3 regions of the Duganella sp. genome follow, and region 2 is predicted to be linked to each of the others. Evidence: predicted binding sites of a transcription regulator. Region 2 holds the regulator's gene; each other region holds the start of a gene.
The links. Region 2 encodes LexA, which represses DNA repair genes until DNA is damaged. Its sites were predicted from a motif close to ACTGTATNNNNATACAGT; they were not measured.
Positions count from the first base shown of each region.

Region 1: ABDW57_RS02465 (DNA topoisomerase IV subunit B) is a predicted target of LexA. The motif match lies at 2,054-2,071, and genes of this name have one in related genera.
Region 3: recA (recombinase RecA) is a predicted target of LexA. The motif match lies at 2,649-2,666, and genes of this name have one in related genera.

Region 1 covers NZ_JBCNLB010000001.1:519,892-525,211, forward strand. The annotation lists gene ABDW57_RS02465 (DNA topoisomerase IV subunit B) at 33-2,030, opposite strand; gene ABDW57_RS02470 (hypothetical protein) at 2,241-2,756, shown strand; gene ABDW57_RS02475 (TorF family putative porin) at 2,767-3,504, shown strand; gene ABDW57_RS02480 (hypothetical protein) at 3,501-4,145, opposite strand; gene ABDW57_RS02485 (hypothetical protein) at 4,373-4,936, opposite strand; gene dapA (4-hydroxy-tetrahydrodipicolinate synthase) at 4,933-5,320, opposite strand, start outside.
Region 2 covers NZ_JBCNLB010000016.1:6,970-12,289, forward strand. The annotation lists gene ABDW57_RS21670 (DUF5695 domain-containing protein) at 1-2,012, shown strand, start outside; gene lexA (transcriptional repressor LexA) at 2,111-2,749, shown strand; gene ABDW57_RS21680 (hypothetical protein) at 2,676-3,125, opposite strand; gene ABDW57_RS21685 (cystathionine gamma-synthase family protein) at 3,128-4,372, opposite strand; gene purF (amidophosphoribosyltransferase) at 4,375-5,320, opposite strand, start outside.
Region 3 covers NZ_JBCNLB010000001.1:287,428-292,747, forward strand. The annotation lists gene ABDW57_RS01295 (sodium:solute symporter family protein) at 1-10, opposite strand, end outside; gene ABDW57_RS01300 (sodium/substrate symporter small subunit) at 7-339, opposite strand; gene ABDW57_RS01305 (sensor histidine kinase N-terminal domain-containing protein) at 332-1,852, opposite strand; gene ABDW57_RS01310 (response regulator transcription factor) at 1,849-2,562, opposite strand; gene recA (recombinase RecA) at 2,707-3,795, shown strand; gene recX (recombination regulator RecX) at 3,899-4,351, shown strand; gene sucC (ADP-forming succinate--CoA ligase subunit beta) at 4,772-5,320, shown strand, end outside.

The DNA.
Region 1 (5,320 bases), on a different contig from region 2:
ATTCCGGCCTGCGCCGGAATGACGATGGTGCGTCAGATATCTGCTTCGGCTTCGTTGCCGTGTTCCTCGATCCAGGCGCGGCGCGCGGCCGCTTCGCCTTTGCCCATCAACATATTGAAGCGGGCCGCCGATTCGTGCAGGCCGTAGCCGCCCAGCGCCACCGGCAGCAGGCGGCGGGTGTCCGGGTTCATGGTGGTTTCCCACAGCTGCTCGGCGTTCATCTCGCCCAGGCCCTTGAAGCGCGAGATCGACCACGCGCCTTCCTTCAGGCCATCCTTGCGCAGCTTGTCCTCGATGGCCACCAGTTCGCCGTCGTCCAGCGCGTACAGCTTCTGGATCGGCTTCTTGCCGCGCGCCGGCGCGTCCACCCGGTACAGCGGCGGGCGGGCGATGCAGATGTGGCCGTTGGCGATCAGCGCCGGGAAGTGGCGGAAGAACAGGGTCAGCAGCAAGACCTGGATGTGCGAGCCGTCGACGTCGGCATCAGACAGGATGCAGATTTTGCCGTAGCGCAGCCCCGACAGGTCGGGGGTGTCGTGCGGCGTGTGCGGATCGACGCCGATCGCCACCGAGATGTCGTGGATTTCGTTGTTGGCAAACAGGCGGTCCTTGTCGGTTTCCCAGGAATTGAGCACCTTGCCGCGCAGCGGCAGGATGGCCTGGAATTCCTTGTCGCGGCCCATCTTGGCCGAGCCGCCGGCCGAGTCGCCCTCGACCAGGAACAGTTCGGTGCGGGCGGCATCGGTCGATTCGCAGTCGGTCAGCTTGCCCGGCAGCACCGCCACGCCCGAGGATTTTTTCTTTTCGACTTTTTGCGCCGAGCGCAGGCGCGACTGCGCCTGCTTGATCACCAGCTCGGCCAGCTTTTTGCCGTAGTCGACGTGGTGGTTCAGCCACAGCTCCAGCGCCGGCTTGGCGAAGGTCGACACCAGGCGCACGGCGTCGCGCGAATTCAGGCGCTCCTTGATCTGGCCCTGGAATTGCGGGTCCAGCACCTTGGCCGACAGCACGAACGAGACGCGCGCGAACACGTCTTCCGGCAGCAGCTTGACGCCTTTCGGCAGCAGCGAGTGCATTTCCACGAAGTTTTTCACCGCGCCGTACAGGCCGTCGCGCAGGCCCGATTCGTGGGTGCCGCCGTTGGGGGTGGGGATCAGGTTGACGTAGGATTCGCGCACCACCGCGCCCTGTTCGGTCCAGGCCACCACCCACGAGGCGCCTTCGCCCTCGGCAAAGCCCTCGGCGTCGGGGCCGGCGAACTGCTCGCCCTCGAACAGCGGGATCAGGGTGTCGCCGTCGGTGGCTTGCGCCAGCGCCTCGGTCAGGTAGCCGCGCAGGCCGTCGTTGTACTGCCAGGTCTGCGCTTCGCCGGTCTTGGCATTGGCCAGCGTGACCGACACGCCCGGCAGCAGCACGGCCTTGGAGCGCAGCAGGCGTTGCAGCTCGACGGGCGAGATGGCGGCGCTGTCGAAGTATTTGGGGTCCGGCCAGACGGTAACCCGGGTGCCGGACTTTTTGGCGTCGCGCGGGGCCACGGCGGAGCTGAGCGGCTCGACCACATCGCCGTTTTCAAACACCAGGTGGTGCAGGCCGGTGCCGTTCGGCTCCTTGCGCCAGACCGTGATTTCCAGGCGCTTGGCCAGCGCGTTGGTGACCGACACGCCGACGCCGTGCAGGCCGCCCGAGAAGGCGTAGGCGCCGCCCTTGCCCTTGTCGAACTTGCCGCCGGCGTGCAGGCGGGTGAACACGATTTCCACGGTGGGCACGCCTTCTTCCGGGTGCAGGCCGACCGGGATGCCGCGGCCGTCGTCTTCCACCGTGACGCTGCCGTCAGCGTTCTGGGTCACGATGATGTTCTTGCAATTGCCGCCCAGCGCCTCGTCGGCGGCGTTGTCGATCACTTCCTGGATGATGTGCAGCGGGTTCTCGGTGCGGGTGTACATGCCCGGGCGTTGCTTGACGGGCTCCAGGCCCTTGAGGACGCGGATGGAGGATTCGCTGTAGTCGGAAACGGGTTTTTTAGTGGCCATACGAGCAAGCTTGTTTTCTTGATACTGGGTTTATGTACAGTTCATGCATAGATTGCGTATTCTATCCTCAACTGCGCAGGCTGCGCGGCAAAAATTGCGCGCCGCGCAATTTATACACGATGTTTACCACGCCAGCCGGCCTTTTTAGACCGTTTTTACGCCGCGGCCGATAAGCTTTCCGGTATCGCAACGCTGAATCGGAGGTCTGTCATGCATGCCTATTTCCACACCCAAGCTGCCCAGCGCCGCGCCAGACCGGCGCCGCGCGCCTGCCTGATGCTGCTGACCGTGGACGCGGCCGCGCTGAGCGAGCTGCGGGCGCTGGTGATGCGCACCTGCGGCGACGCCATGCAGTTCATGCGGGTCGAGGCCTGCGACCACGGCGCGCGCGCCAAGGTCTGGCTGTGCCTGTCCCGCGCGCTGGCCGGGCAGGTGATGGTGGCGGTGATGCGCGCCTTGCCGGGCGCGGAGTTCGGCCGCATGACGCCGCTGGCCGCCTCGGCGCGCGCCATCCGCGGCCGCGCGCTGCTCGACGAGCTGGAACTGCTGCGCAGCCGCTACAACGACATCGTGATCGACACCGAGGGGCGCGACACCGCCGACTCGCGCGCCGCGGTGCGCGCTTTTGCGGCGCGGGTGATGTCGGCCACGCTGGCCAGCACCATTATTCGCGGCACCGCGCCGGCCGACATGGACGCGCTATACCGCGAAGTTTTCAACCACTGATAGGACTATTATGAAAAAGTTTGTATTCGTCGCAGCGCTGGCTGCTGTGTTTTCCGCTCACGCCGAGGAGGCAGCGCCGGCCGCTACGCCGGACAACGCGGTCAGCTTCAACGTGGCGGTGGTCAGCGATTACCGTTATCGCGGCATCTCGCAGACGCGCTTGCAGCCGGCCTTGCAGGGCGGCGCGGATTACGTCAACAATCCGACCGGCCTGTATGCCGGCGCGTGGGCCTCGACCATCACCTGGATCAAGGATGCGGGCGGCGACGGCAACGTGGAGCTGGACCTGTATGCCGGCAAGCGCGGGCAGGTGAGCGAGGCCGTCTCGTACGATGTCGGCGTGCTGACTTACGTGTATGCGTCCAACAGCCTGCCGGTCAGCGCCAATACCACCGAGATTTACGGTCAGCTCGGTTATGGCCCGGCCTACGTCAAATACTCGCACGCGGTGACCAACCTGTTTGGTTTCGCCGACAGCAAAAACAGCGGCTATCTTGATGTGGGCGCCAACATCGATGCGGGCGATGGCTGGACCGTCAACCTGCACGGCGGCCGCCAGAATGTGAAGCACAACGATGCGGCGTCCTACACGGACTGGAAGCTGGGCGTGACCAAGGACTTCGGCGCGGTGTCCGGCGCGCTGGCCGTGATCGGCACCAACGCGCAGGAAGCGGCGTATACCTCGGCCGCCAATGGTAAATTCCTTGGCAAGACCGCGCTGCAGCTGACCATCAGCAAGGTGTTCTAAGAGGCTGGGCGCGGCAGGGCGGCGTGCTGCCCGTTCTGCTTATGGCGCTTGCCGTGCTTGCGGCCTTTGCCTCCCCGGCGGCGCTTGCCTGTTTTGCCGGAAGTGCCGGCGTCCGCCCGGCCAGGCAGTTTTGCTGGCGTGGCGGGTACGGCTGGCATTGCGGGGCTGGTGGCGGCGGTCTGCTGCGCTTCGGCGGCGCCGAACAGGCGCGCGATCAGTGCTTTCTGCTGCGCGCGGCAGGTGTCGGCCAATATCCATTGTTCGTTGCCCGGAAATCGCAGCCAGACGACTTTCCAGGCGTTGCGGTTGCCGCTGCCCTTCAGGTTGGCAAAGGCGGACGGCGACAGCGATTGTTCGCCGCAGCGAATGTCGCTGCCCTGCACCACGGCGAAATACGGCGCGCGCCCAAAGCTGGCGCGCAGCCGCGTGCCCTCGGGCAGGAAAACTTGCTTCCACTGGTAGCCGGCGTCGGCCACGGCGTCCGGTTGGGCTTTGGCCGCAGGCTGCGGCTTCATGTAGGCGCGGATGGCATCGCAAATGGCCGGTTCGATCTCCCAACCCGCCCAAGGCTTGTCGGCGAAAACACCAAACTCCTGCATCAGTTCGTTCGGCAGACGGTAGGGAAAGGTGAAGGTACCCATGGTGGGGGGCTCCGAAAAAGGCGTTTTACTAAGCGCTACTAGTTCCGACTAAGCGTTACTAAAGCGCGCTATGGCTTACTAAAATATCTGTGCTGATATGTATTAGAGCGGCCATGCGCGCTTTTAGTTCCGTTTATTTTTTCGCTAGAGCGAAATATCAGCGTTTATTAGTGGGTAGTACGGATTAGGCGATTTTAGTAAAACGCCGAAAAAAAAAGACCCACACCCTATATCGTCCCGGAAGGGCGGAAGATTTCGCGGTAGAGATGGCGCACTTCCGCAGCACACAGTTTGTGGTCTTGCTTATAGGCCTGAAGTTCCAGTTCGCTGTGGCGCGAGTGGTAGGTGGTGGCGCTGTCGTCCAGGACCAGCGTGTCGGCCAGCCGGGCGTGCGGCAACTGGGCAACGAACACCAGCAGGCAGCCTGTCTGGTGCGCCGTCAGTGGGCGCCGGCCGTGCGCCACCGTCACCAGCAGGCGGGCCGCAGGATTGGCGCGCTGCGCCAGCCGCAGGCGCGCCAGCAAGGCAGCGTATTGGTCCGGCTGCTCCAGCGTTGCCGGCTGCAGCAGCGCCAGAATCACGCCGGCGCGCGCCAGTGTGGCATCCGCCTTGGGCGCGCCTTGCGGCGAGGCGTTGACCACCAGATCGTCATAGAGCTGCGCATCGTAAGCGCCGGGATTGGGCGCCACCAGCAGCACGCGCTTGCCGGCGGCCACGCGCAGCATGGCCAAGTCTTCGGCCAGATCGGCGACGGTGCCGTCGCCGTCCACACCGGTCAGGGCGACGATCATAAGGCCCCCACCGCGTGAGCCAGCGAATAGCGCGCCGATGCCGGCGCCGCTGCAGTGCTGTGGCAGCGCGGCAGGCGGTCCAATGCCTCCAGCGCGGCGGCCAGTTGCTGCTTGCAGGCCGTGGTGGCGGGCACCATCGGCAGGCGCAGTTCGTCGCGCAGCAGGCCTTGCATCGACAGCGCGGCCTTGAGCGGGGCCGGATTCGGTTCGGAGAACAGCAGCTGCATCATCGGCAGCAGCACGGCCGCCAGCGTACGCGCCTGATCGAGCCGCTGCGCGCGCACCAGATCAAACAGCTGCACATACAAATCGGTGCGGATATGCGCCGACGCCGAAATCGCGCCATGCGCGCCGCCGCACAACGCGGCAAACAGCAGCACATCG
Region 2 (5,320 bases):
TGGAAGCCTGGCGCCCGATCGAAGATGGCAGCAAGCGCGAACAGACCGCTGAAGGCTTTTACGACTGGACCGTGGCCAGCAAGGCCTACGCCGGGACGGACTGGAAGAACGCCGGCGAGCAATGGAACACGCCCACCAGCCTGACCTTGCGGCCCGGTGAACGACGCGAGATCGGCGTGCGCTTCGTCACCGCGCCATCGATCCGCGCCATCGAGCAAACGCTGGTCGCGCAGAAACGGCCGGTGGCGGTTGGCATCCCCGGCTATGTGGTGCCGACCGACATGGAGGCCACGCTCTTCCTGCACAGCTCGCAGAAAGTCGCCAGCATCAGCGCCGGGCCGGCCGGCGCGCTGACCGTCACACCAGTGGGCAGCGGCGGTGGGAACGGCGACTGGGCCGCCCAGGGCTGGCTGCGCTACACCGTGCGTGCGCAAGGCTGGGGGCCGGCGCGGCTCAGCATTAGCTACGCCGACGGCAGCGTGCAAACCATCAGCTACTTCATCACCAAGCCGCTGCAGCAAGCCGTGGCCGACCTGGGCCGCTTTGCCACCACCCGCCAATGGTTCGACGACCGCAACGATCCCTTCCAGCGCGCGCCCGCCATCCTCACCTATGACCGCGACGCCGACCGCATCGTCACCGACGATACCCGTGTATGGATCTCCGGCATGAGCGACGAAGGCGGCGGCGGCAGCTGGGTGGCTGCCATCATGAAGCAGCTGGACAATCCCGATGCCGCCGAAGTCGCCAAGCTGGAACGCCTGGTCAACGACACGGTGGTCGGCAAGCTGCAAGTGGCCGATGGCCCGCAAGCCGGCGCCGTGCGCAAGAGTCTGTTCTACTACGACCCGCAAGCCTTCCCCAATTACTACGATCCGAAGGCCAACTGGGCAACCTGGGCGTCCTGGAGCAAGAAGGACGCTGCCGACCTTGGCCGCGCCTACAACTACCCGCACGTCGCCATCGGCCACTGGGTGTTGTACCGCCTGGCCCGCAACCACGTCGGCCTGGTCACGGCGCACGACTGGCGCTGGTATCTGCAGCAGGCCTACCAGACCGTCGTCGCCATGATGCGCGACGCGCCCGAGTACGCCCAGTTCGGCCTGATGGAAGGCGACGTCTTCATCGACATCCTCAAGGACCTGCAACGGGAAGAGATGCACGCCGAAGCCGCCGACATGGAGCGCCTGATGAAGCAGCGCGCCGACCACTGGCGCACGCTCATCTACCCTTTCGGCAGCGAAATGGCGTGGGACTCCACCGGCCAGGCCGAAGTCTACGCCTGGATGCGCCACTTCGGCTACCAGCCGCAGGCCGACATCACGCGCGAAGTCATCCTCGGCTACGATCCGACAATGCCAAGCTGGGGCTACAACGGCAACGCCCGCCGCTATTGGGACTTCCTGTACGCCGGCAAGACGCCGCGCATCGAACGCCAGATCCACCACTACGGTTCGACCCTGAACGCGGTGCCACTGTTCGAGGCCTACCGCGCCAACCCGTCCGACCTGCACCTGCTGCGCGTGGCCTACGGCGGCCTGCTGGGCGGCATCACCAATATCGACCAGCAGGGCTTTGCCTCGGCCGGCTTCCATGCCTGGCCGGACATGATGCGCTGGGACGCCTACAGCGGCGACTACGGCATGGGCTTCTACGGCCATGCCTACGCCAGCGCCACCTACGTGCTGAACGACCCGACCTTCGGCTGGCTGGCGTTCGGCGCCAATCTGCAGGCCGCAGCCGACGGCAAGCTGCACATCACGCCGAAAGACAGCGCCCGCACGCGCCTGTTCATCGCACCGGAGCGCGCCTGGATCACGCTGGAAGCCGGCAAGTACGACAGTGCCGTCTACGATCCGCGCAGCGGCGCAATCACGCTGCAGCTGGCCGCCAGCACCCCGCACACGCCGCGCGCCCGCATCATCACCGAGCGCGATGGCAAGCGCAGCGAGTACCTGGGCACGCTCTCCGACGGCCCCAACCACTGGACCAGCAGCCGCGCCCGCAACTAAACATGAATTAATTTCGCGTGAAGCAACAAATTCCCTTGCTTTTCGCGTCACACTGTACAAAAATACAGACTGTTCATATACACAGGCTCACTGTACTCATGCTCAAGCTCACTGCACGCCAGGAACAAATCCTGAATCTGATCAAGGACGCCATTGAAAATACCGGCTTCCCGCCGACCCGCGCCGAGATCGCCAACGAACTGGGCTTCAAGTCGGCCAATGCCGCCGAGGAGCATTTGCAGGCCCTGGCGCGCAAGGGCGCGATCGAGATTGCCGCCGGCACTTCGCGCGGCATCCGCCTGCTGGGCGCGCACGCCGAACCGCCGGCGCCGAAAGTGCCGGCCGCGCTGATGATGTCGCTGCCGCTGATCGGCCGCGTGGCTGCCGGCTCGCCGATCCTGGCGCAAGAAAACCTGGAAACCAGCTACAGCGTCGACCCGGCCATGTTTGCCTCCAGGCCGGACTACCTGCTGAAGGTGCGCGGCGAATCGATGCGCGACGCCGGCATCATGGACGGTGACCTGCTGGCGGTGAAAAAAGTGGATAGCGCCAAGAACGGCCAGATCGTGGTGGCCCGCATCGGCAGCGAAGTGACGGTCAAGCGCTACCGCAAGACCGGCTCGACCATCGAGCTGCTGCCGGAAAATCCGGACTTCAAGATCATCAAGGTCGATCCGGAAGCTGACGAGTTTGCACTGGAAGGCCTGGCAGTAGGCCTGATGCGGACCTGGCACTAAGCACCTCCCCCTGCGCCAGCAAGACCAGATCGGCTTGCTGGCGTGCCTCCTGTGCGACCTGCACAAATACCTGACTCATCAATTGCTGCGCGACCGCCAGTTCGGCTTCGCTCATGGCGTCCGCCACTTCCGCCGGAATGGTGCGCCCGACCGGCAGCGCGGCCCGGTAGTTGACCGCAAAGCGGCCGTAGCAGGCCAGCCAGGCGCTGCGTTCTTCGGCCGTGTGCATGGCGCTGGCGGCGCCGCAGTGGAAGCGCGACAGCGCGATGTCGGCGCCGTCGTAGTGGTGGGTGTAGTAGTCGATTTCAAGCCGGTGATCGCCAGCCTGGGCTGCGGCGGCTGCCGCCAACAGGCTGGTGGCGATCAGCGTTCTCATCGTCAGCAGCCTTCGAGGGCGGTGCAGAAGTCGTCCAGCAGGTCGTCGGTGTCTTCGATGCCCACCGAGACGCGGATCAGCGATTCGGCAATGCCCATTGATGCCCGGCGCTCGGCGCCCATCTCGTAGAAGATGGTGTGCGCGACCGGGATGATCAGCGTGCGGTTGTCGCCCAGATTCGAGGCCGGGATCGCCAGCTTGAGGCGGTTCAGGAAGTCGAAGCAGTCCAGACCATCCTTCAGCTCAAAGCTCAGCAGCGAACCATGGGCGCGGAACAGTTCCGCGCTGATGCCGTGCTGCGGGTGCGATTGCAGGCCCGGATAGTAGACCGCGGCGACGCGTTCATCCTTCTCCAGCATTTCCGCCAGCGCCAGCGCGTTGGCGGTGGTGCGCTGCATGCGCAGCGCCAGCGTTTCGGCGCCGACAGCGATGTGGTGGGCGGCGTCCGGCGCCAGCGAGGAGCCGAAGTCGCGCAGCGCCTTGGCGCGGATCTGCGCCAGGCCCCACTGCAGCGGCGCGGCTTTCTTGTAGTTCTCGTAGATGTTCGGGAAGCGGGTCCAGTCATAGGCGCCGGTATCGGTGATGCTGCCGCCGAGCGCGTTGCCGTGGCCGCCGATCGACTTGGTCAGGGCGTTGACCACCAGGCCGGCATGCACCGACTTGGGCTGGAACAGATACGGCGTGGTCATGGTGTTGTCCACCACGTACAGGATGCCGCGCGCCTTGCACAGTTCACCGATGCGCTTCAGGTCCGCCACTTGCGTGCGCGGGTTGGCGATGGTTTCGACAAACACCACGCGGGTGCTGTCGGTGATCGCCGCTTCGACATTGGCCACGTCGGTGGCGTCCACGAAGGACACGCCGATGCCCTGGCTCATGGCGGTCTGCCACAGGCTGTTGGTGTTACCGAACAAGAAGGACGAGGACACCACATGGTCGCCGGCGCGCAGCAGCGCCTGTACCACGGCGCCGATCGCGCCCATGCCGGTGGCGAAGCAGATGGTGCCGACGCCCTGCTCCATCTTGGTGACCTTCTCTTCCAGCGCCGAGATGGTCGGGTTGCCCTGGCGGCCGTAGCGGAAGCCCGGCTCCTTGCCCTGGAAGACCGAGGCCAGCTGGCGCGCGTCGGCGTAGCCGAAGGCCACCGAGGTGTGGATCGGCTTGTGCAGCGAACCGTGCTCGATGCCCTTCTGGCGGTCGCCGTGGAGGATGGTGGTGGTGAAACCGTAGTTCTTCTTGTCGCTCATGGTTACGCTTCGGTGGCCGCCAGGTTCAGGTTCAGCTGCGTGCGGGCCGCATCTTCCGGCACCTTGGCCTTGGTCGGGTTGTGACGGGCATATTCCAGCTTGTCCAGATACTCCTTGGTCACGTCGCCGGTCACGTACACGCCGTCAAAGCACGACGCCTCGAAGTTCTTCAGCGCCGGATTCACGTCCGAAATGGCGCGCTTGAGCGCGTCGATATCCTGGTACACCAGCGCATCGGCGGTGATTTCGCGGCACACTTCCTCCACGGTGCGGCCATGGGCGATCAGCTCGTCGCGGGTCGGCATGTCGATGCCGTACACGTTCGGGTAGATCACCGGCGGCGCGGCCGAGGCGAAGATGACCTTCTTGGCGCCGGAGTCGCGCGCCATCTGCACGATCTCGCGGCTGGTGGTGCCGCGCACGATGGAGTCATCCACCAGCAGCACCACCTTGTCCTTGAATTCATCCGGAATCGCGTTCAGCTTCTGGCGCACGGACTTCTTGCGCGCGGCCTGGCCCGGCATGATGAAGGTGCGGCCGATGTAGCGGTTCTTGATGAAGCCTTCGCGGTATTCCACATTCAGCGCCAGCGCCAGCTGGATCGCCGCCGGACGCGACGAGTCCGGAATCGGCATCACCACGTCGATCTTCATGTCTTTCAGTTCGCGCTTGATCTTCTCGGCCAGGTACTCGCCCATTTTCAGGCGGGTGGCGTACACCGAGGCGCCGTCGATGACCGAGTCAGGACGCGCCAGGTAGACATACTCGAACACGCATGGGTTCAGGGTGGGATTGTCGGCGCACTGGCGCGCGTGCAACTGCTTGTCGGCGTCGATGAACACCGCTTCGCCCGGCGCGATGTCGCGCACGAAGCGGAAGCCCATGCCTTCCAGCGCCACCGATTCCGAGGCGATCAGGTATTCCACGCCTTCCGGGGTTTCATTGATG
Region 3 (5,320 bases), on a different contig from region 2:
CCGGTTTCACGAGGCATCCTTGTCGAGCTTGCGCATGCGCCAGGCGTAGCCGCCGAGGATGGCCAGGTAGACCAGCGAGGCGCCCTGGGCCGCCAGGTAGAACGACAGCGGCCAGCCAAATACGCTCAGGCCGGCCAGCTCACGGGCGAAGAAAGCGGCGCAAAAGCCGGTGAGCAGCCACAGCGAGAGCAGCAACACGGTCAGGCGGCGCGCGCGTTGCCAGTGCTCGATGCGCGACAGGCGTGGCGGGCGCGGCGAGCCGGTGGCCGCCGGTTCGGCAGCGGGCGGCGTTGGCGCGGCAGGCGTGCTGGCGCTGGCGGACGGGGTAGGTTTATCCATAGTGCGGTGGTTCTTCCTCCGCTGCTGGCGGCGCCGGCGGCAGCGGGAAGGTCAGGCGGAACAGCGCGCCGGGCAGCCGGGGCTGGGTGGCGCGCGGGTTGCTGAAGATGTCGACCTCGGCGCCGTGCTGTTGCGCAATCTCGCGCACGATGGCCAGCCCCAGGCCGCTGCCCTCGGCGGTATTGCCGAGGATGCGGTAAAACCGCTCGAACACGCGCTCGCGCTCGGCCGGCGCAATGCCGGGGCCGGTGTCTTCCACCTCCAGGTAGGCGTGTTCCAGCTCGTCGTTGCGCACGCGCACGGTGACGCTGCCGCCGGCCGGCGTGTAGCGCAGCGCATTGTCGATCAGGTTGGACAGCAGCTCGCGCAGCATGGTGGGATTGCCGGTGATGGTCAGCGCTTCAAGCGGCGCCTCAAAGCCGAGGTCGATACGATGCGAGAACGAGGCCTGCACCCAGTCCTGCACCACATTGCGTGCCAGTTCGCCCAGATCCACCGGCTGCATGGCGCTGCCGGCCGGCTGCTGGTTCTCGGCGCGCGCCAGGGCCAGCAGCTGGTTGACCAGGCGCGTGGCCGCCTCCGAACTTTTGGCCAGCTGTTCCAGCGAGCGGTGGATTTCACCCTTGTCGGTCTGGCGCAGCGCCAGTTCGGACTGCATGCGCATGCCGGCCAGCGGGGTGCGCATCTGGTGCGCGGCATCGGCAATGAAGCGCTTTTGCATGTCGATGGTTTGCGACAGCCGCGACAGCATCTCGTTGAGCGAGCGCACCAGCGGCGTGATTTCTTCCGGCACCTGGTTGGAGGCGATCGGACTCAGGTCTTCCGAACTGCGCGCGCGGATGCGTTCCTGCAGTTGCGCCAGCGGCGACAGCCCGCGCGCCAGCGCAAACCACACCAGGGCCAGCACCACCGGCAGCACGATGAACTGCGGCAGGATCACGCCCTTGATGATGGCGTTGGCCAGCTGGGCGCGCTTTTCCAGGGTTTCCGCCACCTGCACCAGCGCCAGCTGCGGCGCGTGGCCGTCGTTGCGCTCCAGCTGCACGTAGGCAAAGGCGATGCGCACCGGCGTGCCATGCATATTGTCGTTGCGGAAGCGCACGCCGCCGGCGCTGGTCTTGTCTTCATCGTCCAGCACCGGTTGCGGCATGTCGCGGTCGCCGTCGATGTGCTCGCCGCGCGGGCCCTGGATCTGGAAATAGACGTTGTCGATATCGTCGGCGCGCAGGATGTCGCGCGCCGAGCCGGACAGGCTCTTGATGATCTTGCCGTCCACCGAGCGCACCTGTTGCGCCAGCACGGTCACGCTGTCTTCCAGCGCATGGTCGAACGGCTGGTTGGCGATCGACTTGGCCACCAGGTAGGTGATGGCGATGCTCATCGGCCACAGCAGCAGCAGCGGGGCCAGCATCCAGTCCAGGATTTCACCGAACAGCGAGTGTTGGATATCTTCGTCCGCCTCGGGCGGCGGCGGTTGATACTCCAGTTCGGCGGCTTCCTGCGTGGGGTTCACTTGTGGCTGTCTCCGGCCTCGGCACTGGCGCGCGCGGCAGCCTCATTGAATTTTTCCAGGCAGTAGCCGAGGCCGCGCACGGTGGCGATGCGCACCCCGCCCACCTCGATCTTCTTGCGCAGGCGGTGCACATAGACTTCGATGGCGTTGTTGCTGACTTCCTCGCCCCATTCGCACAGGTGGTCGACCAGCTGCTCCTTGGACACCAGGCGGCCGGTGCGGGCCAGCAGGATTTCCAGCAGGCCCAGCTCGCGCGCCGACAGGTCCAGCATCTGCTCGTTGATGTAGGCGCTGCGGCCGACCTGATCGTAGCTCAGCGGGCCGTGCCTGATGACGGTGGCGCCGCCGCCGGCGCCGCGCCGGGTCAGGGCGCGCACGCGCGCCTCCAGCTCGGACAGGGCGAAGGGCTTGGCCATGTAATCGTCGGCGCCCAGGTCGAGGCCGTTGACGCGCTGCTCGATCGAGTCGGCGGCGGTCAGGATCAGCACCGGCAGCAGCGAGCCGCGCGAGCGCAGGCGGCGCAGCACTTCCAGCCCGGACAGCTTGGGCAGGCCGAGATCAAGGATCAGCAGGTCAAACTCCTGGGTCGACAGGGCGGTATCGGCCTCCTGCCCGTTTCTGACGCAGTCGATGGCATAGCCCGACTGGCGCAGGGAGCGGGTCAGCCCGTCGGCCAGGACGCTATCGTCTTCGGCAAGTAAAATACGCATTGAAAAACACTCCGGCTACATGAGCCCCTATTTTGGCGAGTTTTTGTGCAATCTCAAAGAAATACAAAAACCCGCTTGCATTAAGCACTGTTTTTTTATACAGTGCTACCTGTATCGAACAACCCCACTGGCGGAAAGCACATTATGGACGAGAAAAAAGGCGTAGTACCTGCATCTGAAAAAGCCAAGGCGCTGGCTGCGGCGCTGGCCCAGATCGAAAAGCAATTCGGCAAAGGTTCCGTCATGCGCATGGACGCCAGTGCCCCGATTGAAGAAGTGCAAGTGGTGTCGACCGGCTCGCTGGGCCTGGACGTGGCGCTGGGCGTCGGCGGCCTGCCGCGCGGCCGCGTGGTGGAAATCTACGGCCCGGAATCGTCGGGTAAAACCACGCTGACCCTGCAAACCATCGCGGAAATGCAAAAGCTGGGCGGCACCTGCGCCTTTATCGACGCTGAACACGCGCTGGACGTGGGGTATGCGCAAAAGCTGGGCGTCAACCTGCACGAGCTGCTGATCTCGCAGCCGGACACCGGCGAACAGGCACTGGAAATCTGCGACGCGCTGGTGCGCTCCGGCTCGGTGGACCTGGTGGTGGTCGACTCGGTGGCTGCCCTGACCCCGCGCGCGGAAATCGAAGGCGACATGGGCGACGCCCTGCCAGGCCTGCAGGCTCGCCTGATGTCGCAAGCGCTGCGCAAGCTGACCGGCTCGATCAACCGCACCAACACCCTGGTCATCTTCATCAACCAGATCCGTATGAAGATCGGCGTGATGTTCGGTTCGCCGGAAACCACCACCGGCGGCAACGCGTTGAAGTTCTACGCCTCCGTGCGTCTGGACATCCGCCGCACCGGCTCGATCAAATCGGGCGACGAGGTGATCGGTAACGAAACCAAGGTCAAGGTGGTGAAGAACAAGATCGCGCCACCGTTCAAGGAAGCGCACTTCGACATCCTGTACGGCGCCGGCACCTCGCGTGAAGGCGAGATCCTGGATCTGGGCGTGGAAGCCAAGATCGTCGAGAAGTCGGGTTCGTGGTACAGCTACAACGGCGAGCGCGTCGGCCAGGGCAAGGACAATGCCCGTCTGTTCCTGCAAGAGCGTCCGGAGCTGGCGTGGGAAATTGAAAACAAGGTGCGCGAATCGCTGGGCGTGCGTGCGCTGCCTCCGCTGGCCACCGACAACACCGTGGTCAAGCTCAAGCCGGCCAAGCCGGAAGCCGACGCCGCCTGATTGTCGTTCCGGCGCAAGCCGGAACCCATGCTGAGCAAGCGTTCTATGGGCCGCTACGGCGGACCGCCCGGCCTGCGCCGGGGTGACGCGCTGCGGAGGATTTATGCCTGCACCACAACTCAGCCTGAAAGCCCGCGCCCTGCGCTTTCTGTCCCTGCGTGAGCACAGCCGTCTGGAACTGGCCCGCAAGCTGGCCAAATATGCCGAGGAGGGCGACGACGTCGACGCCCTGCTCGACCTGCTGGAACAAAACAACTGGCTGTCGCAAGACCGCTTTTCCGAATCCCTCATCCACCGCCGTGCCTCGCGCTACGGCAACAGCCGCATCGTCGCCGAGCTGCAAAGCCACGGCGTCCACGGTGACGCGCTGCAGGAACTCAAATCCCATCTGGCCGATACCGAACTGGCGCGCGCGCACGAGATCTGGCAGCGCAAGTTCGGCGCGGTCGCCAACGACCCGCAGGAGCGCAACAAACAGATCCGCTTCCTGCTGCAGCGTGGCTTTTCGCAACGTGTTGTGCAGAAAGTCATCAAAGGCGCTGAGCTCGACGAGTAATTTCCCTAAGCTTGCGGGTGTGCTACACTCTACGAGTTTTTGCAGCACCGCGGGTGCGGTGGTTGTCCGTAGAAGCTGCGGCAACGTGCGTTTTTAATAAGAGAAATGCGCCAGGCTGCTAACTAATATAAATGCCGCGAGAGCGGTATCGATCTTATGTCTTTGTTAACTCCAGTTATCCGACGTGCGCTGCGGCCCACGCGCGCAAGTGCTATCCCCAGCAAGGATGGCGCGCGGGATAATGGCGGCCCCCTCTGCATCAAGCACCCCAGATTCCATCGCTCTGTGCCCGCTCGCGGCGCAGCGGCTCAGTTTTACCCGCGCTGGGTGGACAAAGCAGCACCGGGTAGCGCGTAGCAACATCATCTGCTTAATCATTCAACCGATTTACTACACATCAGCATCAGAAGGGAAGCCAGCATGAAAATCCATGAGTATCAAGGCAAAGAAATCCTCCGAAAATTCGGAGTGACGGTACCGCGCGGTATTCCGTGCATGACCGTAGAAGAGGCAGTCAAAGCTGCTGAAACCTTGGGCGGCCCAGTCTGGGTTGTGAAAGCACAAATCCACGCCGGTGGCCGTGGTAAAGGCGGTGGCGTGAAAGTCGCCAAGTCGCTGGAGCAAGTCAAAGAATACGCTGACCAGATCATGGGCATGCAGCTGGTGACCCACCAGACCGGCCCGGAAGGCCAGAAAGTACGCCGCCTGCTGATCGAAGAAGGCGCGGACATCAAGAAAGAACTGTACGTATCGCTGGTGACCGACCGCGTGACCCAGCGCGTTGTGCTGATGGCCTCGTCGGAAGGCGGCATGGACATCGAAGAAGTTGCTGAGTCCCACCCAGAAAAAATCCACTCGATCGCTATCGACCCAGCTGTTGGCCTGACCGACGCGGAAGCCGCCGGCATCGCCGCCAAGATCGGCGTACCGGAAGGCTCGATCGCTGACGCCGTCACCAACCTGAAAGGC